DNA from 4 places in the Micromonospora sp. NPDC049275 genome. Region 1 is predicted to be linked to each of the others. Evidence: riboswitches for the same ligand, from Rfam matches in the RefSeq annotation. Region 1 holds a riboswitch; each other region holds the start of a gene.

Region 1 (3,524 bases):
GGGCGGCGAGGGTGACCGGTTCACCGAGCGGTTCCCGCTGGCCGGCGCGGGCTACGTGCTGCACCGGGACATGACGAACCTGGACGATGTGCTGGGCCGGCTGCTCGGCACCGATCCGATGGCGCCGGGGCGCTGGGCGACCCGGCGGCGCTACCTCGGTGACTTCCCGGCCGAGTCGTACGCCGACGCGTTCCTGGACGCTGCCAGGCGCGAGCTGGAGCCGGACTGGAGCCCGCCGCCCCCCGGGCGGCCGGTCGAGCCGGACCTGGAGCGGGTCTCCCCCACCACCTGAGCCCCCGGCCACCGCGTCCGCTTCATCCAGCTCACCCACGCCGGTACGGGTCGAGCAGCGCCAGCACGGCCGCCGGGTCCTCGACGTGTGCGTTGTGGCCGAGACCGGGCAGCGTGGCGACCGGTACGCCGTACGCCTTGAGCTGCTCGTCGGTGACCATCGGGTCGTGTTCCCCGCGGGCCAGCACCACCGGCACGTCGGTCGCCGCCAGCAACGGGGCCAGGTCGGGCTCGCCGACGCCGAAGGCTGTCGGGTCCATGGCGAGGCGCCACCGGCCGTCGACCTGACGCAACCCGGCGTCCACCACCGGATGATCCGGCGGGACCAGGCCGACCAACCCGGAGACGCGCAGATAGCGGCGGGCCGCCTCGGTGCGGCTGGCGAACCAGCTCACCGGGCGTGCGGCGAGCTCAGCGGCGCGGGCCAGCTCAGCGGGTGACCAGAGCGCCTTGATGCCGAGCCCGACCACCGCGTCCACAGGTGTCCCGGCGGCGCGGGCGGCCAGCGCCAGGCCGACCACCCCGCCCAGCGAGTGCCCGAGCACGACGAGCCGGTCGTCGGCGGCGAGGCCGTGGGCGATTCGGCCGGCGAAACCAGCAAAGGAGTAGGACGGCAGCGGGGCCGACCAGCCGTGGCCGGCGAGATCCGGTGCGAGCCACCGCCCCGGCCAGTGCTGCTCCAGCAACGGCGCCCACGGCAGCCAGACGTCTCCGGTCGCCCCCATACCGTGCAGCAGCAGCAGGACCGGCAGGCGACCGGTGCGGCCACCCGATTCATCCACCACGGCCGCAGTCTGCCACGGTTCGCGGCCGGGTACGAGACTCGTCGATGGCGGCGCGTACCGGAATGAGGCCGCGGGCGCCGGCCCCTTGTGGGGGACGACGCCCGCGGCGGTCTACGTGCCTGGGTCAGGCGGAGTAGCCCCGGGTGGCAATCCAGTTGGCGAGGTCGATCGTGGTGATCCAGTAGGACGGGTCGGCCGGGTTCGCCGAGTCGGCGATCCGCACGGTCCGGCCGTTGTCCTTGTAGCCCACGACGGCGATGTAGTGCCCGCCGCCGTAGGAGTGCCAGCCGCCGTCGGTGTCGGTGGCGTCGCCGACGACGTTGGCCACCACGCCCCGGCCGTCGGTGATGGCCTTGACCACGTCGGCCTGGAGCCGGTCCATCTGGGCCGGGCTGGGCGCGCCGGCAAACATCCGGGTCTGGTACGGGGAGCCCTTCACCTCGGCGTTGAGTGCTCGGGTGGTGTCCTCGGCCGAGTTGGTGCCCATCTCGGTGGTGCCCAGCTCGGCACCGAGTTCCTCCTGGGTGCGGTCGATGCCGGTGGCGCTGAGCGCGTTGCGGGTGGCTGCGGGGCCGCAGTTGTAGTACGTGTTCTGCGCCTCGTAGTCGTAGTCGAGCACCTTGGTCGCGGGCGGCTTCGGTGACTGCCGCTTACGGGTCAGATCCGGGTTGGCGCTGGCCTTGGCGGCGGGCGACGCGGCGCTGGTGGCCGGGGCGGCGGTCGTCGGCGCGGCACTGGGGGACGCGTCGCGCGCGTCGCCGAGGGAAACGGCTGTGTCACTGCGCATCTCGGCGACAGTGGTAGCGGTGCGGTGGCTGGCCGGCGCGTCGTCGGCGCCGGTGAGCAGGGCGCCGGTGGCCGTGGCGATCACGAGGGCCGCGGCGGAGGTGGCGACGATCTGGTACGGGCGCTCGGTCGCCAGGCGACGGAGCTGACGCTGCATGGTGTGCTTCACGGGGTCCTCCACGGATCGGGGGAGAGCGGCACACCACGGGCCGGACCGGCATCCGGGCAGGCGCCAGCGCGCGGACAGTGGTCCGCGGATGGTGAACCGCTCAGGGGAACACCCGGCGGGGCCGGGCGGGAAAGGCGATGACCCGGGGGTCAGCTCACCGTCACTGGACGGATGAGCGGGGGCACCGCTGCGCCGTGGAGGCGTGGGAACAACCGAGGGGTGGAAAGGTGCTGCACGGGTTTGGAACTCCTTCCGACACCGCCTACCGGGTTAGCTGACGGATTCGGGCGGGAAGATCGCCCTACCGCAGGCCGTGGCTCGCGGATTCACCCCAGACTTACTGATGGGTCCCCGGTTCGTTAAGCACGATTGAGCGGGTCGGCGCGGCGTCGCCTGTTGCGATCGGTTACCGCACCGGACGGGACGACACTACTGGCCTGTTCGCGGCCTGCCAAGCCAGGTTCACCTGCGTAAACCCGATTCGGTGCGACAATTTCTGCGCGTACTGCCGATGATGTGACTCGATGGGACAACCGGTTACGGCGACGCCGACGGGCGACAACCGGACAGGCTGCCGATAATGCGGCCACAATCACGGGAAAGATCGAGCCGAACGCGTCGGACGCCCGATTTTCGAATGGCGTGACCGGGCTCACGTAACGGATCGGGCTCAACCCGCGCGAGCCGGGCGCCACCGTGCCACGAGGGCGGGACGGGACGCCCCACTCGCCGCGCGTCGGGCGGTTGCCGGGCTGGGCCGCAGCCGCGCCGTTGCCGCGTACGCCTCCTCGGCAAGGGTGCGCGCCGACTCGGCGGCCAGTTCCGCGTCCCGCCAGGCGGCCCGCTCCTCGGTGGCGGCGGCCCGGTAGTCGGCCAGTCGCGCGTCCCGGATCGCCCGGCTGAGCAGCACCTCCTGCTCGACCGGGTGCCGCCGGGAATCCCAGCCGCGCCGGTGGGCGAGCACGTCACCGAGCTGCGCCATGGTCAGATCGCCCCGCCAGTACGCCGCCATCGCCGCACGGTGCAGGTAGCGCTCCCGGGAGGCGTACTCGGCGGGCGTCCGGGGGGTGTGCGGGGTGGGCAGCGCACCAGAACCCGCGAAGCGGCGGGCGGCGGCGTCCGCCTCGTCGTACGCCACCCAGGCCCGCTCCACCCGTTCCTGAGCGGTCACCCAGGCATCGCGTCGCCGCCGTGCCGTCTTGGCGGCGCCGGTCGCGGCGACTGTCACCTCCTCGGCATACCGGTGCAGGTCGTCGGCTTCGGCCGCGGCCACCTCGCGGGCGGTCGGCGCGGCCGGGACCGGGTCGTCCGCGCGGCGGTCCCGCTCGGGACGGGCGACCAGCACGGCGAGTACGCCCAGCGCCAGCAGGAACAGGGTCGACCAGATGGCAGCGGCCTGCGGCACATCGGTCATGAACTGGTAGAAGGCGGCAGTCTCCATGGTCGGCTCCTCGCGGAGAGAGCAAAGCGATGGGAAGCCCCGCCGCGACCTG
Region 2 (3,524 bases), on a different contig from region 1:
AGGTGGGCCGCCGCCGGGGCTCGATGGGCGCGCAGCACGCGTTGAGTCGCACCCCGCACGCCCCGACGGAGCTGGACGCCATCCTGGCCGGCCTTGTCGACCGGGTCAGCCGTCGGATGCGCTCGGCCGGGCGGTCGGGGCGCACCGTGGTGCTGCGGCTGCGCTTCGGTGACTACACCCGGGCCACCCGCTCGCACACCATCGGCAAGGCGACAGCGGACACCACGCCGCTGCTGGCCGCCGCGCGGGCACTGCTGCGGGCCGCGCTGCCGGAGATCGACCGGCGGGGCGTCACCCTGATCGGCGTCTCGGTGGGCAACCTCGACGACAACCCGGTGCAGCCGGAACTGCCGTTCGAGGCCGACACGGGCGCCGACCTGGACGCGGCGGTGGACGCGGTGCGCGACCGGTTCGGCTCGGCGGCGCTCACCCGGGCGGTGCTTCTCGGCCGGGACCCGGGCGTCGAGATGCCGCTATTGCCGGACTGAGCGACGTATGGGGCCCCGCCAGCTGCGACCGGAGACACATCACAGCAGGTCGACGGTTTAGCCGCCGGCTCACGGGTGACCCTTGTGGGGAACAGCCTGACGAGGGGGGCCATCATGTCCGACGACACGAGCAACCGACCGAGCCGGCGCGCCGAACGCCCGCACGACGTGACCGACCCCCTGCTCTGGCAGCTGGCGGTCGACGTGCTGAGTGCCCACGAGCCCGACGACGAGGGTCACTGCCGCAACCTCCAGTGCGCCGGCCAGTCCTGGCCGTGCTCGGCTCGCGCGGGCGCCGAGCAGTCGCTGCGGCTGGCTCGCAGGACTGCCGACTCGGTCGAGATGACCAGCGGCGGTGACGGCGACGGTGTCGGCACGGGCTGGCCCGGCGAGGCGGCGGCACCTGCCCCCCGCTGGGACCGCGACGCCACGGCGGTGATGTCGCGCCGGGGGTCGAGGGCGTCCGCCGCGGCGTGACCCGCGCCCCGACCGGGGCCGTAGAACGACCGAACGCTCGGCCGGTGACCCGGCCGAGCGTTCGAGTGTCGTACGTCAGAGAGCGAGCCGCTGACCCGGGAAGATCAGGCCCGGGTCGGCACCGATCAGCTGCCGGTTGCGCTCGTACAGGGCCTGCCAGCCGCCCGCCTGGCGGTGGCTGTCGGCGATCTGCGACAGGGTGTCTCCCGGCGTGACGACGTACGTGTCGCCGCTGGCCGCGGGAGCGGTGCGCTCGTGGTTGCGGGTCGCCGGCTGGTCGCCGCGCGACGACCGCTCCTTCGGGGCGGTGGAGCGGTCCTTCGGCGCGGTGGACGTGGACGACTTCGCTGTCGACTTCGTCGAGGACTTCGTGGCGGAGCCGCCCGACGAGCCGCCCTTGCGGCCGCAGGTCGGCCACGCGCCGATGCCCTGACCGTCGAGCACCTTCTCGGCGACGGCGATCTGCTCGCCGCGGCTGGCCAGGTCGGCGCGGGCGGCGTACTTCTTGCCGCCGTAACCGGCCCAGGTGCTCTGGGAGAACTGCAGGCCACCGTAGTAGCCGTTGCCGGTGTTGATCTTCCAGTTGCCGCCGGACTCGCACTGGGCGACCGCGTCCCAGTTGACACCGGCCTGGGCCGGGGCCGCGGGGCCGAAGAGGGCGACAGCGCCGGTGACCGCGCCGACGGCCAGGGTGCCGACGGCGACGCGGCGGGTGGTGACCCGTCGGTGACGGGGCGTGTAGACAGACGTCATGTGTGCTTCCTCCACGCCGGCGAGGTGAGCTGTCGGGTTCGGGCCGAGGCGCCCGGCCGCGCGGTGGCGGCTTCACCCCGAGGTGACATGCACCGAGGAACGTTGGGTCCCCCGCTCCTGCCCGGGTTCTGTTTCCGACGACCGGGGGCAGGATTTGGCGTTGCCGGTCGCGGTGTCCGCAGCGGCGGACCCGACCGACGGTAGGCACGGCCGGTGACCATCGCCCAACCCCTGTGAAGTTCTTCACCGGGGCACGCGGAGCGGCCCGCTCAGCGGTTGCGGACGGTCCTCGACTGTGCAGCGACCACGATGGACCGTTTCCGATCGGGCCGGGATGCCGCCGACCGGGCGCTGCGGGGCGCGATTGACATTCCGGCAGGATTCCATAGATCGGCGATCGCGATGCTCCAGTGCATGCCGGGTCAACCCGGCAGCCCATCCCAGGAGGAGAGCATGCCGATCCACCAGAGCCGCATCGGCCGCCGCAGTGCCGCCGCCACCCTCGCGACCGTCCTCGTCAGCGCCGGACTCGTCGGGCTCGCGCCGACCGCCGCGCAGGCGGCCACCACCTGCACCAGCCTCACCTACTACAACGTCGGCGGCTACCCGGGTGGCGCCGAGATGCACGTGCCCACCGTCGGCTGGCAGGACCGCAACAAGACCTGCTATCTGAAGTACGGCAACTCCAACAGCGCGGTCAAGGTGTTGCAGGAGGCACTGAACAACTGCTACTCCCAGTCCCTGCGTCTCGACGGCCAGTACGGCACCAACACGCGCAACGCCGTCCGGGCCGCGCAACAGAAGATCAACGACACCTGGGAGTGGGCCAACATCGCCGAGGACGGCGAGTACGGCCCGCAGACCCGGGCGTGGATGGGCTTCGCGATCTTCGGGGTCAACGGCGGTCCGGTCATCCCGAACCAGTGCTACTACCCGGGCTGACCCGCGCGACGGCGCCGGCCGGAGTCCCCCGTTGGATTCCGGCCGGCGCCGTCGTGCCCCCCGGCCCGGTTCGGGCCCCCGGATCAGCAGACCCGGACCGCCTCGATCCGCTGGTTCCAGTTCCCCCCGATGGCGGCCGAGTCGTACGCCAGGTTCGCCCGGTAGCCGTAGGCGTGCTGGTAGCCGAGCAGCCCCGTGGCGTTGGCGTTGTCCCAGAAGGTGGAGACGGTGCCGGACGGCCGGTTGTTGATGATCGACTGAGTCTTGTTGCGGAAGTACGAGGGCAGCGGAACGTCGTTGCAGCCGTTGTAGGGCCCGTCGAGCAGGAAGATGTCGCCGCTGAAGTTGGTGCCGGCGTACAGGCAGAGCAGACCCGAGGGGCAGGCGTAGTTGGCCTGGGCCGGGCTCGGGGCGACGGCGAGCGTGGCGCCCACGGCAACCACGCCGAGCAGCGCGGACGTGAACCTTCGCAGAGCACTTCGCACGATGGTGACCTCCGGTGTCGTCACGACCGGAACGGGCCGTGAGTCGAATTGCCGACATCGCGTTGATTGATGTCGCTGTGCCGACGATGATTCGCGCGGCAGATCGACGAATTCCTGCCGGAACCTCAATCCGGCCGCCCCGGGGCCGGGTCGAATGACTGGCGGCACGGCGAGCGGCGGTTCATGGAGATTCGGGTCCTCGGGCCGGTCGAGGTATGGACGGACGGCCACCTGGTCGACGCCGGAGCGGCCCGGCAACGTGCCGTCCTCGCCGCGCTGGCGGTCGACGTGGGCCGGCCGGTCCACGTGGAGTCGCTTGTCGACCGGGTCTGGGGCGACGCTCCACCGCTCAGGGTCCGGCACAACCTGCACGTCTACC
Region 3 (3,524 bases), on a different contig from region 1:
CGGCTCACCACCATCGACCCGACCGGCTGACCTGCCCGTTGGCGGTGTCGGCGGTCGGACCCGCCCGTACAGTTGCATACATAGCGATGTGAGCATACATTTGACCGGGTCCCGGGTGGCGACGGAGGGTGGATCTCGTGGGAGCAGGTCATGACCACCACCACGCCTCGGTCGCCAACGCCGCCCACCAGCACCGGGGCCGCCTCTGGGCCGCGTTCGGGCTGCTCGCCACCCTGATGGTGGTCGAGGGTGTGGCCGCCTTCCACACCGGCTCGCTCGCCCTGCTCTCCGACGCCGGGCACATGTTCACCGACGTGCTCGGCATCGGGATGGCGCTCGCCGCGATCACCGCCACCCGACGGGCCACCGGCGACCCACAGCGCACCTTCGGGCTCTACCGCCTCGAGGTGCTCGCCGCCCTGGCCAACGCCGTCCTGCTCTCCGGGGTGGCGGTCTACGTGGTGATCGAGGCGATCGGCCGGTTCGGCGACCCCCACGAGGTGCTGACCGGCCCGATGCTCGCGGTGGCCGTCCTCGGCCTGCTCGCGAACCTGGGCGCGTTCGCGCTGCTGCGCGCCGGCGCCCGGGAGAGCATCAACCTCCAGGGCGCCTACCTGGAGGTGCTCGGCGACCTGCTCGGCTCGCTCGGCGTGATCGGCGCGGCGCTGCTCATCGCGGTCACCGACTGGTGGTGGGCCGATCCGCTTGTCGCGGTCGCCATCGGCGTGTTCATCCTGCCGCGCACCTGGCGGCTGGGGCGTGCCGCCGTCCGCATCCTGGTGCAGGCCGCCCCGGAACACCTCCAGGTCACCGCCGTGCACGACCGCCTGGCCACGGTGCCCGGCGTCGTCGAGGTGCACGACCTGCACGTCTGGACGCTCACCTCGGGCATGGATGTTGCCTCCGCACACCTGATCATGGCGCCCGGCGCGGAGGTCGGCGCGGTCCTCACCGCGGCGCGTACCGCCCTGCGGGAGGACTTCCGCATCGAGCACGCCACGCTGCAGATCGAGCCCGGGGCCGCCCCGGGTGCCTGCGGTTCGATCGAGTGGTGATCACGTTCGTGACGGACAGACCGTTTCGCCGTCATTTTCCGGTGATGGTGCGGACACCTTCCGTCACATCGACTGCACGCGTCCCACCTGTCCCGGTAGGCTCGGTCCCGGCCACCACCCGGCGGCGCCCTCCCGGCGCCGGTGGCGGCCGCCGCCTAATCACCCGAGAGGGCGAACCGGGGAACCATGTTCCTGGGGTGCATCCGCGTCAGCGGTAGGGATCTTCCGTCCCGAACCCGTCAGCTAACCCGGTCGGCGGCTGACGGAAGGACATGCGAAGTGGCACCAGCACGACCACCTGCCGCCCGACTCGCGGCACTGATAGTCATGATGGTCACCCTCGGCGTCGCGGTACCGATCGGCGCCGCCACCGCCGCTCCCCCCGGCGGCCTGCGGGCCGCCGCGGCGCCCGACGGCGACGAGGAGGGCGGCACCCCCGCGCTGCGAGCCCAACTCGAGGCCGCCAGCAAGGGCTACCTGGACGCCAAGCGCGCCCTGGACACCTCCGTCCAGCGGCAGCGGCAACTCGCGGCCAAGCTGAAGACCACCGAAGCCGAGATGACCGTACGCAGCGGCAAGGTCGGCGAGATCGCCGGCGTGGCGTACCGCACCGGCCGCCTCAGCACCGTCTCGGCGTTGCTCAACACCAACACCCCCGAGGGCTTCCTGGACCGGGCGGCCTCGCTGGACGTGGTGGCCGCCAACGAGGACCGGGTGCTGCGCGAGCTGCACGCCACCCGCGACGAGGCCAACCGCACCCGCCTCGCCCTGGACGGCGAGATCCGCGAGCAGCGCAAGCAGGTCGAGGTGATGGCCAAGCGCAAGGAGCAGGCCGAGCGGGCACTCACGGTCGCCACCAGCAAGCCGCGCACCACCGCCGCCGACACCAGCTCCAACCGGGGCACCTCCACCGCCAACGCCCAGCCCGCGCCGCGCAACTCCGACGGCTCCTGGCCGTCCGAGTCATGCAGCATCAACGACCCCACCCCGGCCAGCGGCTGCATCACCCCGCGCACCCTGCACGCCCTCAACCAGGCCAAGGCCGCCGGCTTCACCCACTACGTCTCCTGTCACCGCTCCGGCGGCTCCGGCGAACATCCCAAGGGTCGGGCCTGCGACTTCGCCGCGGCGAAGGGCGGGTTCGGCGGTGACGCCACAGGCGCCGACAAGACGTACGGCAGCAACCTGGCCGCGTACTTCATCCGCAACTCCGACCGGCTCGCCGTGCTCTACGTGATCTGGTACAGGCAGATCTGGCTGCCCAGCAGTGGGTGGAAGTCGTACAGCGGAGGCAACGGCGACCCGTCCAGCGACCACACCAACCACGTACACCTGTCGGTGTACTGAGAGCAGCGACGTTTGTCTGATGATGCGATCGCATCTTTACTCACGGTAGCGGCAGTGGCCTCCCGGCAGTGCGGCCGGCGGCTGCGGCGACGGTTGCCAGGTCGTCGCTCGAGAAGCCGGCGCGGCTCAGCACCGCAAGCGATTTGTTCGTCGCCAGCGTGCACAACGCCAGCTCTGCCGCCTCCCGCTCATCGGCCCCCGCCGCCCGCAACGCCTGCTGCAGCATCGCTCGCAAACCGTCGATCATGGCGCGAACCGTCGCCTGGCCTTCCGCGTCGAGAGCCGGGAACTGCGTTGCCGACACCGTGAGCAGGCAGCCGTCGGGCACCGTCGGGTCGGCGATGCGGTTCAGGGTGACCTGCAGGTACGCGGCCACAACCGCGCTCGGGCTCGGGTGGGGGCCGGACAACGCCTGCTCGTACAGCGGGTGGTAGGTCTGCGCGTACCGCTGCAGGCTTTTGCGGAAGAGGGTGCTCTTGTCGCCGAACGTGCCGTACAGCGAACCCCGACCCAGGCCCGTGCCCTCGGTCAGGCGGTCGATCGAGGCCTCCGAATAGCCCCAGCGCCAGAAGACATGCATCGCGCGTCGTAGCGCCTCGTCCACGTCGAACTGCTTGCGGCCCGCCATGGTCCGTGAGTCTACACATCTTGTAACGATCGTTCCAATGGTCTTGTACCGATCGTTCCATCATGCGTATGGTGCCGGCATGACAAACCTGAGTTCGCTGCAGTTGCCCGACGGGTTCGCCGAGGTCTTCACCAGCCGGCTGGTGGAGCTGGACGGGCTGCGGTTGCACGCGGTCACCGGCGGGGACGGCCCGCCGCTGCTGCTGGTCGGCGGGTGGCCGCAGACCTGGTACGCCTGGCGGGAAGTAATGCCCGCACTCGCCCGCGAGCACACCGTCGTCGCCGTCGACTCGCGCGGAGCCGGGCTCTCCGACAAGCCCGACGACGGTTACGACGCCGGCACACTGGCCGCCGATCTGGTCGCTCTGATGGCCGCGCTCGGGCACGACCGGTTCGACGTGGTCGGTCACGACATCGGCACGTGGACCGGGTACGCGCTGGCTGCCGACTACCCCGAGCGGGTGGGCCGACTCGCCGTCCTCGAAGCAATGATCC
Region 4 (3,524 bases), on a different contig from region 1:
GGCGGGCGAGTCGTCGCAGGCCCAGCCGGTCCAGCCAGGAACGCTCGGGTCGTACCGCGCGGGCCGGCAGCGTGACCCGCTGGCCGTCGTCGGTCACGCGGGTCTCGCCCGCGCCGATGGTGGTGAAGACCTCGTCGGCGAAGGCCGCCGCGGCGTCGGCGCTGTCCGCGCCGGCGTAGCGGGCCACCGCGCCGTACCAGGTGGCCGGGTCGGTGCCGGCGCCGACCGGGGCGCCCACCTCCCGTTGGTACGCGGCCAGCAGCGCCGCCCCTCCCCGGATGTTGGTCGTGGCGTCGGTGCGCAGCGCCTCGGGGGCGGCGCCGGTCAGCGCGGCGGCGGCGTCGACGGTCTGCAACGCGGCGCTGGGCGGCGCGGGATCGGTAGCCGGTGCGGGTGCCCGGACGGCACGTGAATCGTCGCCGCGCGGATCCTCGGTGCCGGCGTCGTGGTGGCCGCGCGCGGGTAGGGCGGCCACGTGGCGGGCGTCGGTCAGGTGCATGGGCCCGTAGCCGCCGCTGGTGCTCGGGGTGCCGGCGTTGCTGTCCCAGCGGGACTCCAGGTAGGAGACGCCGAGCAATACGGCGGTCGGCACCCCGTACTCGGTCGACGCGGCGACGTACTGCTGTTGACGGTCGGCGGCCGGCGCTGCGGAGGCGGGACCGGCGCTCAGCGGTACGGCTGTCGTTGCGGTGACCACCGCGACGACGAGCAGCGCGCGCCGGCCGGCGGACAGGGTTGGACTTTCCATCGAACCCCCTAGATTTGCTGGTATCGGTCTGGTCACCTTCGCGCCGGCCGGGAGTCCGCGTCAATACCTTTCTATCTATCAAAGCGTGCAGAAAGAAACCTTCATGTACGCTCGGTGATCCCCTCCAATCGGTACGGAGTGTCACGGCCGTACGGGTTGCGGATCGGTAACGGCCGTCTCTACTCTGGTCATTTGTCGGCCCGGTAGCAGGTCTGCCCATCCGGGCGGTAACGGACCGACACCGCCGAGTCGCTTGCGAGCGAGCCGGGGACCCAGGTTCCCCCGGGGTGAATCCGCAGCCAATGCGGTAGGGCGCCAACTTCCCGCCCGAACCCGTCAGCTAACCCGGTAGGCGGTCAGGAAGAAGGAGTACGGAACCCCGGTGGCCCTCCATGCCCCGCGGCCGTCGTCCGAACGGTCGGCTTCGGCCAACCCGACGTCGACCATGCCGCGTCCACGCTGGTCCCGCTTCACCACAGCCCTTGCCGCAGTGATCGGCGTCGCCGTCGTCCTCACCGGCAGCGCCACGGCGGCGCACGCGGACCCGTCCGTCGCCGAGATCGAGCGCCAGATCGACGCCGACTGGAACAAGCTCGAACCGGTCATCGAACGGCACAACGCCACCCGCGCGGACCTGGCCGTGAAGCGCAAGCAGGCCGACACGCTCGCCGCTCGCATCACGCCCCTGGAACGCCAGGTCGACGCCGCGATGACCAAGGTCAGCGCGCTGGCCGTGCGGGCGTACATGGGCGAGAACCTGTCGACTGTCAACACGATGCTCGGCAGCCGGTCGCCCAGCGAGGTGGTCGGGCAGCTCGAGATGCTCGACCGGTTCGCCCACAACCAGCAGGAGGACGTCCGGCAGGTCGCCGACCTCCGCGACGAGCTGGCCCGGCAGAAGGCGCCGCTCGACGAGATGGTGGTCCAGCTGACCCGGACCGAAGCGCAGTTGGCGGCGAAGAAGAAGCAGATCAACGACGAGATCGACAGGCTGCAGAAGCTGCGCCTCAAGGTGTACGGCAACGGCGGCGGCGGTTCGCTGCGTCCGGCGCCCTGCCCGGCCAGCTACCCCGGCGGCGCCGCGGGCACGGCTGTCAAGTTCGCCTGCGCCCAGATCGGCAAGCCGTACGTGTGGGGTGCCGAGGGTCCGAACTCGTACGACTGTTCCGGGCTGATGCTCGCCGCGTGGGCGAAGGCCGGCGTGTCGCTGCCGCACAACGCCGCAGCGCAGAGCCGGGTGACCAAGAACGTCAGCAGGGGCGATCTGCGCGCCGGTGATCTGGTCTTCTACTACAGCGACATCCACCACGTCGGCATGTACGTCGGCGGCGGCTGGGTGGTGCACGCCTCCCAGGCCGGTCAGCCCGTCAAGATGAAGAAGGTCGACGACGGGCCGATCCACAGCTACGGCCGTCCCGGCTGACCGACGCCGGACGCAGCAGGGCCCGTCGCGATCTCAACGCGGCGGGCCCTCGTCGTCTCCTAGCGCGTCGGCCAGGCACGCCAGTTCTGCCAGGAGCGGCTCGGCGTCGGCCCCCGCTGACCCTGGTACCGCGAGCCGTAGACCACCGAGCCGTACGGGTGCTCGGCCGGCGAGGAGAGCCGGAAGATGCAGAGCTGGCCGATCTTCATGCCCGGCCAGAGGGTGATCGGCAGGTTCGCCACGTTGGACAGCTCCAGCGTCACGTGGCCGGAGAAGCCCGGGTCGATGAACCCCGCGGTGGAGTGGGTGAGCAGGCCGAGGCGGCCCAGTGAGCTCTTCCCCTCCAGCCGGCCGGCGAGCTGGTCGCCGAGCGAGATCACCTCCAGTGTCGAGGCGAGCACGAACTCCCCCGGATGCAGCACGAACGGCTCGCCGTCGGGCACCTCGACCACCGAGGTCAGGTCGTCCTGCTGCATGGCCGGGTCGATGTGGGTGTAGAGATGGTTGTTGAAGACCCGGAACAGCCGGTCGAGTCGGACGTCGATGCTGGACGGTTGGACCAGGGTGGGCTCGAACGGCTCCAGGCCCAGCGTGCCGGTCTTGATCTCGGAGACCAGGTCACGGTCGGAGAGCAGCATCGGACCACCATAGCGAGGGCCGCGGTGACCAGCGTGTTGAGGTCGCTCCTCGTACATTTGTTCGATAGAATGCCGGCATGGCTTCCTGGTCCGAATTCGCCGCCGACGAGCCCCGCCTCGCCGACGGGATCCGCGTTCTCCTGCAGCAGTACGGGCCGGGCTTCGGCTATCTGGCCACGGTCCGCGCCGACGGCGGGCCCCGGGTCCACCCGGTCTCCCCGGTCATCACCGACGAGGGTCTCTTCTGCTTCATCATCGACTCGCCGAAGCGCCGTGACCTCGAACGGGACGGCCGCTACGCGCTGCACTCCTTCCCTTCGGAGGAGAGCGACGACGAGGCGTACGTGGCGGGCCACGCCTGGCCGGTCGCCGACCCGGGCCGGGTGGCCCGGTTGGCGCAGAGTGCCCGGGCCGAGCCGCAGGTCGACTGGCGGTTGTTCGAGTTCACAGTCGACGTGGCGATGTTGACCCGTCGCGAGCAGCACATCACAGGCGTTCCGGGTGTCACTCCGGGCCGCCCGGCAGTGCGGGTCTGGCTGGATCCGCAATCCCCGCCGGCACCGGCCGCGCCTCTCTCCGTACCGCAGACGCGCCCGACCCGACGCAGCCGTGACGTCCAGTGCACGGCCGCCTGACCGCGGGCCCGATCCGGTAAAAACGCCGGTGCCGGCTCCGTCGTGACGGAGCCGGCACCGGGTGTACGCGGGGGAAGCTA

The links. Region 1 has a riboswitch for cyclic di-AMP ahead of ACGFIE_RS20845 (C39 family peptidase). Riboswitches for the same ligand answer to the same signal wherever they lie in the genome.
Region 2: it holds a riboswitch for cyclic di-AMP, as region 1 does, so the genes downstream of both, ACGFIE_RS25060 (transglycosylase family protein) here and ACGFIE_RS20845 (C39 family peptidase) in region 1, are expected to answer to the same signal.
Region 3: it holds a riboswitch for cyclic di-AMP, as region 1 does, so the genes downstream of both, ACGFIE_RS18155 (coiled-coil domain-containing protein) here and ACGFIE_RS20845 (C39 family peptidase) in region 1, are expected to answer to the same signal.
Region 4: it holds a riboswitch for cyclic di-AMP, as region 1 does, so the genes downstream of both, ACGFIE_RS04075 (NlpC/P60 family protein) here and ACGFIE_RS20845 (C39 family peptidase) in region 1, are expected to answer to the same signal.

What each region holds. Positions count from the first base shown of each region.
Region 1 is NZ_JBICSN010000006.1:301,579-305,102, forward strand. It holds gene ACGFIE_RS20835 (CDP-glycerol glycerophosphotransferase family protein) at 1-292, shown strand, start outside; gene ACGFIE_RS20840 (alpha/beta fold hydrolase) at 324-1,076, opposite strand; gene ACGFIE_RS20845 (C39 family peptidase) at 1,201-2,043, opposite strand; cyclic di-AMP (ydaO/yuaA leader) riboswitch at 2,276-2,417, opposite strand; gene ACGFIE_RS20850 (hypothetical protein) at 2,702-3,472, opposite strand.
Region 2 is NZ_JBICSN010000009.1:229,645-233,168, reverse strand. It holds gene dinB (DNA polymerase IV) at 1-488, shown strand, start outside; gene ACGFIE_RS25065 (hypothetical protein) at 603-965, shown strand; gene ACGFIE_RS25060 (transglycosylase family protein) at 1,041-1,718, opposite strand; cyclic di-AMP (ydaO/yuaA leader) riboswitch at 1,719-1,888, opposite strand; gene ACGFIE_RS25055 (peptidoglycan-binding protein) at 2,172-2,660, shown strand; gene ACGFIE_RS25050 (peptidase inhibitor family I36 protein) at 2,744-3,145, opposite strand; gene ACGFIE_RS25045 (BTAD domain-containing putative transcriptional regulator) at 3,329-3,524, shown strand, end outside.
Region 3 is NZ_JBICSN010000005.1:178,250-181,773, reverse strand. It holds gene ACGFIE_RS18165 (HelD family protein) at 1-30, shown strand, start outside; gene ACGFIE_RS18160 (cation diffusion facilitator family transporter) at 138-1,055, shown strand; cyclic di-AMP (ydaO/yuaA leader) riboswitch at 1,198-1,329, shown strand; gene ACGFIE_RS18155 (coiled-coil domain-containing protein) at 1,335-2,402, shown strand; gene ACGFIE_RS18150 (TetR/AcrR family transcriptional regulator) at 2,443-3,030, opposite strand; gene ACGFIE_RS18145 (alpha/beta fold hydrolase) at 3,110-3,524, shown strand, end outside.
Region 4 is NZ_JBICSN010000001.1:859,397-862,920, reverse strand. It holds gene ACGFIE_RS04080 (N-acetylmuramoyl-L-alanine amidase) at 1-748, opposite strand, end outside; cyclic di-AMP (ydaO/yuaA leader) riboswitch at 981-1,117, shown strand; gene ACGFIE_RS04075 (NlpC/P60 family protein) at 1,194-2,171, shown strand; gene dcd (dCTP deaminase) at 2,231-2,809, opposite strand; gene ACGFIE_RS04065 (pyridoxamine 5'-phosphate oxidase family protein) at 2,887-3,444, shown strand; gene ACGFIE_RS04060 (zinc metalloprotease) at 3,522-3,524, opposite strand, start outside.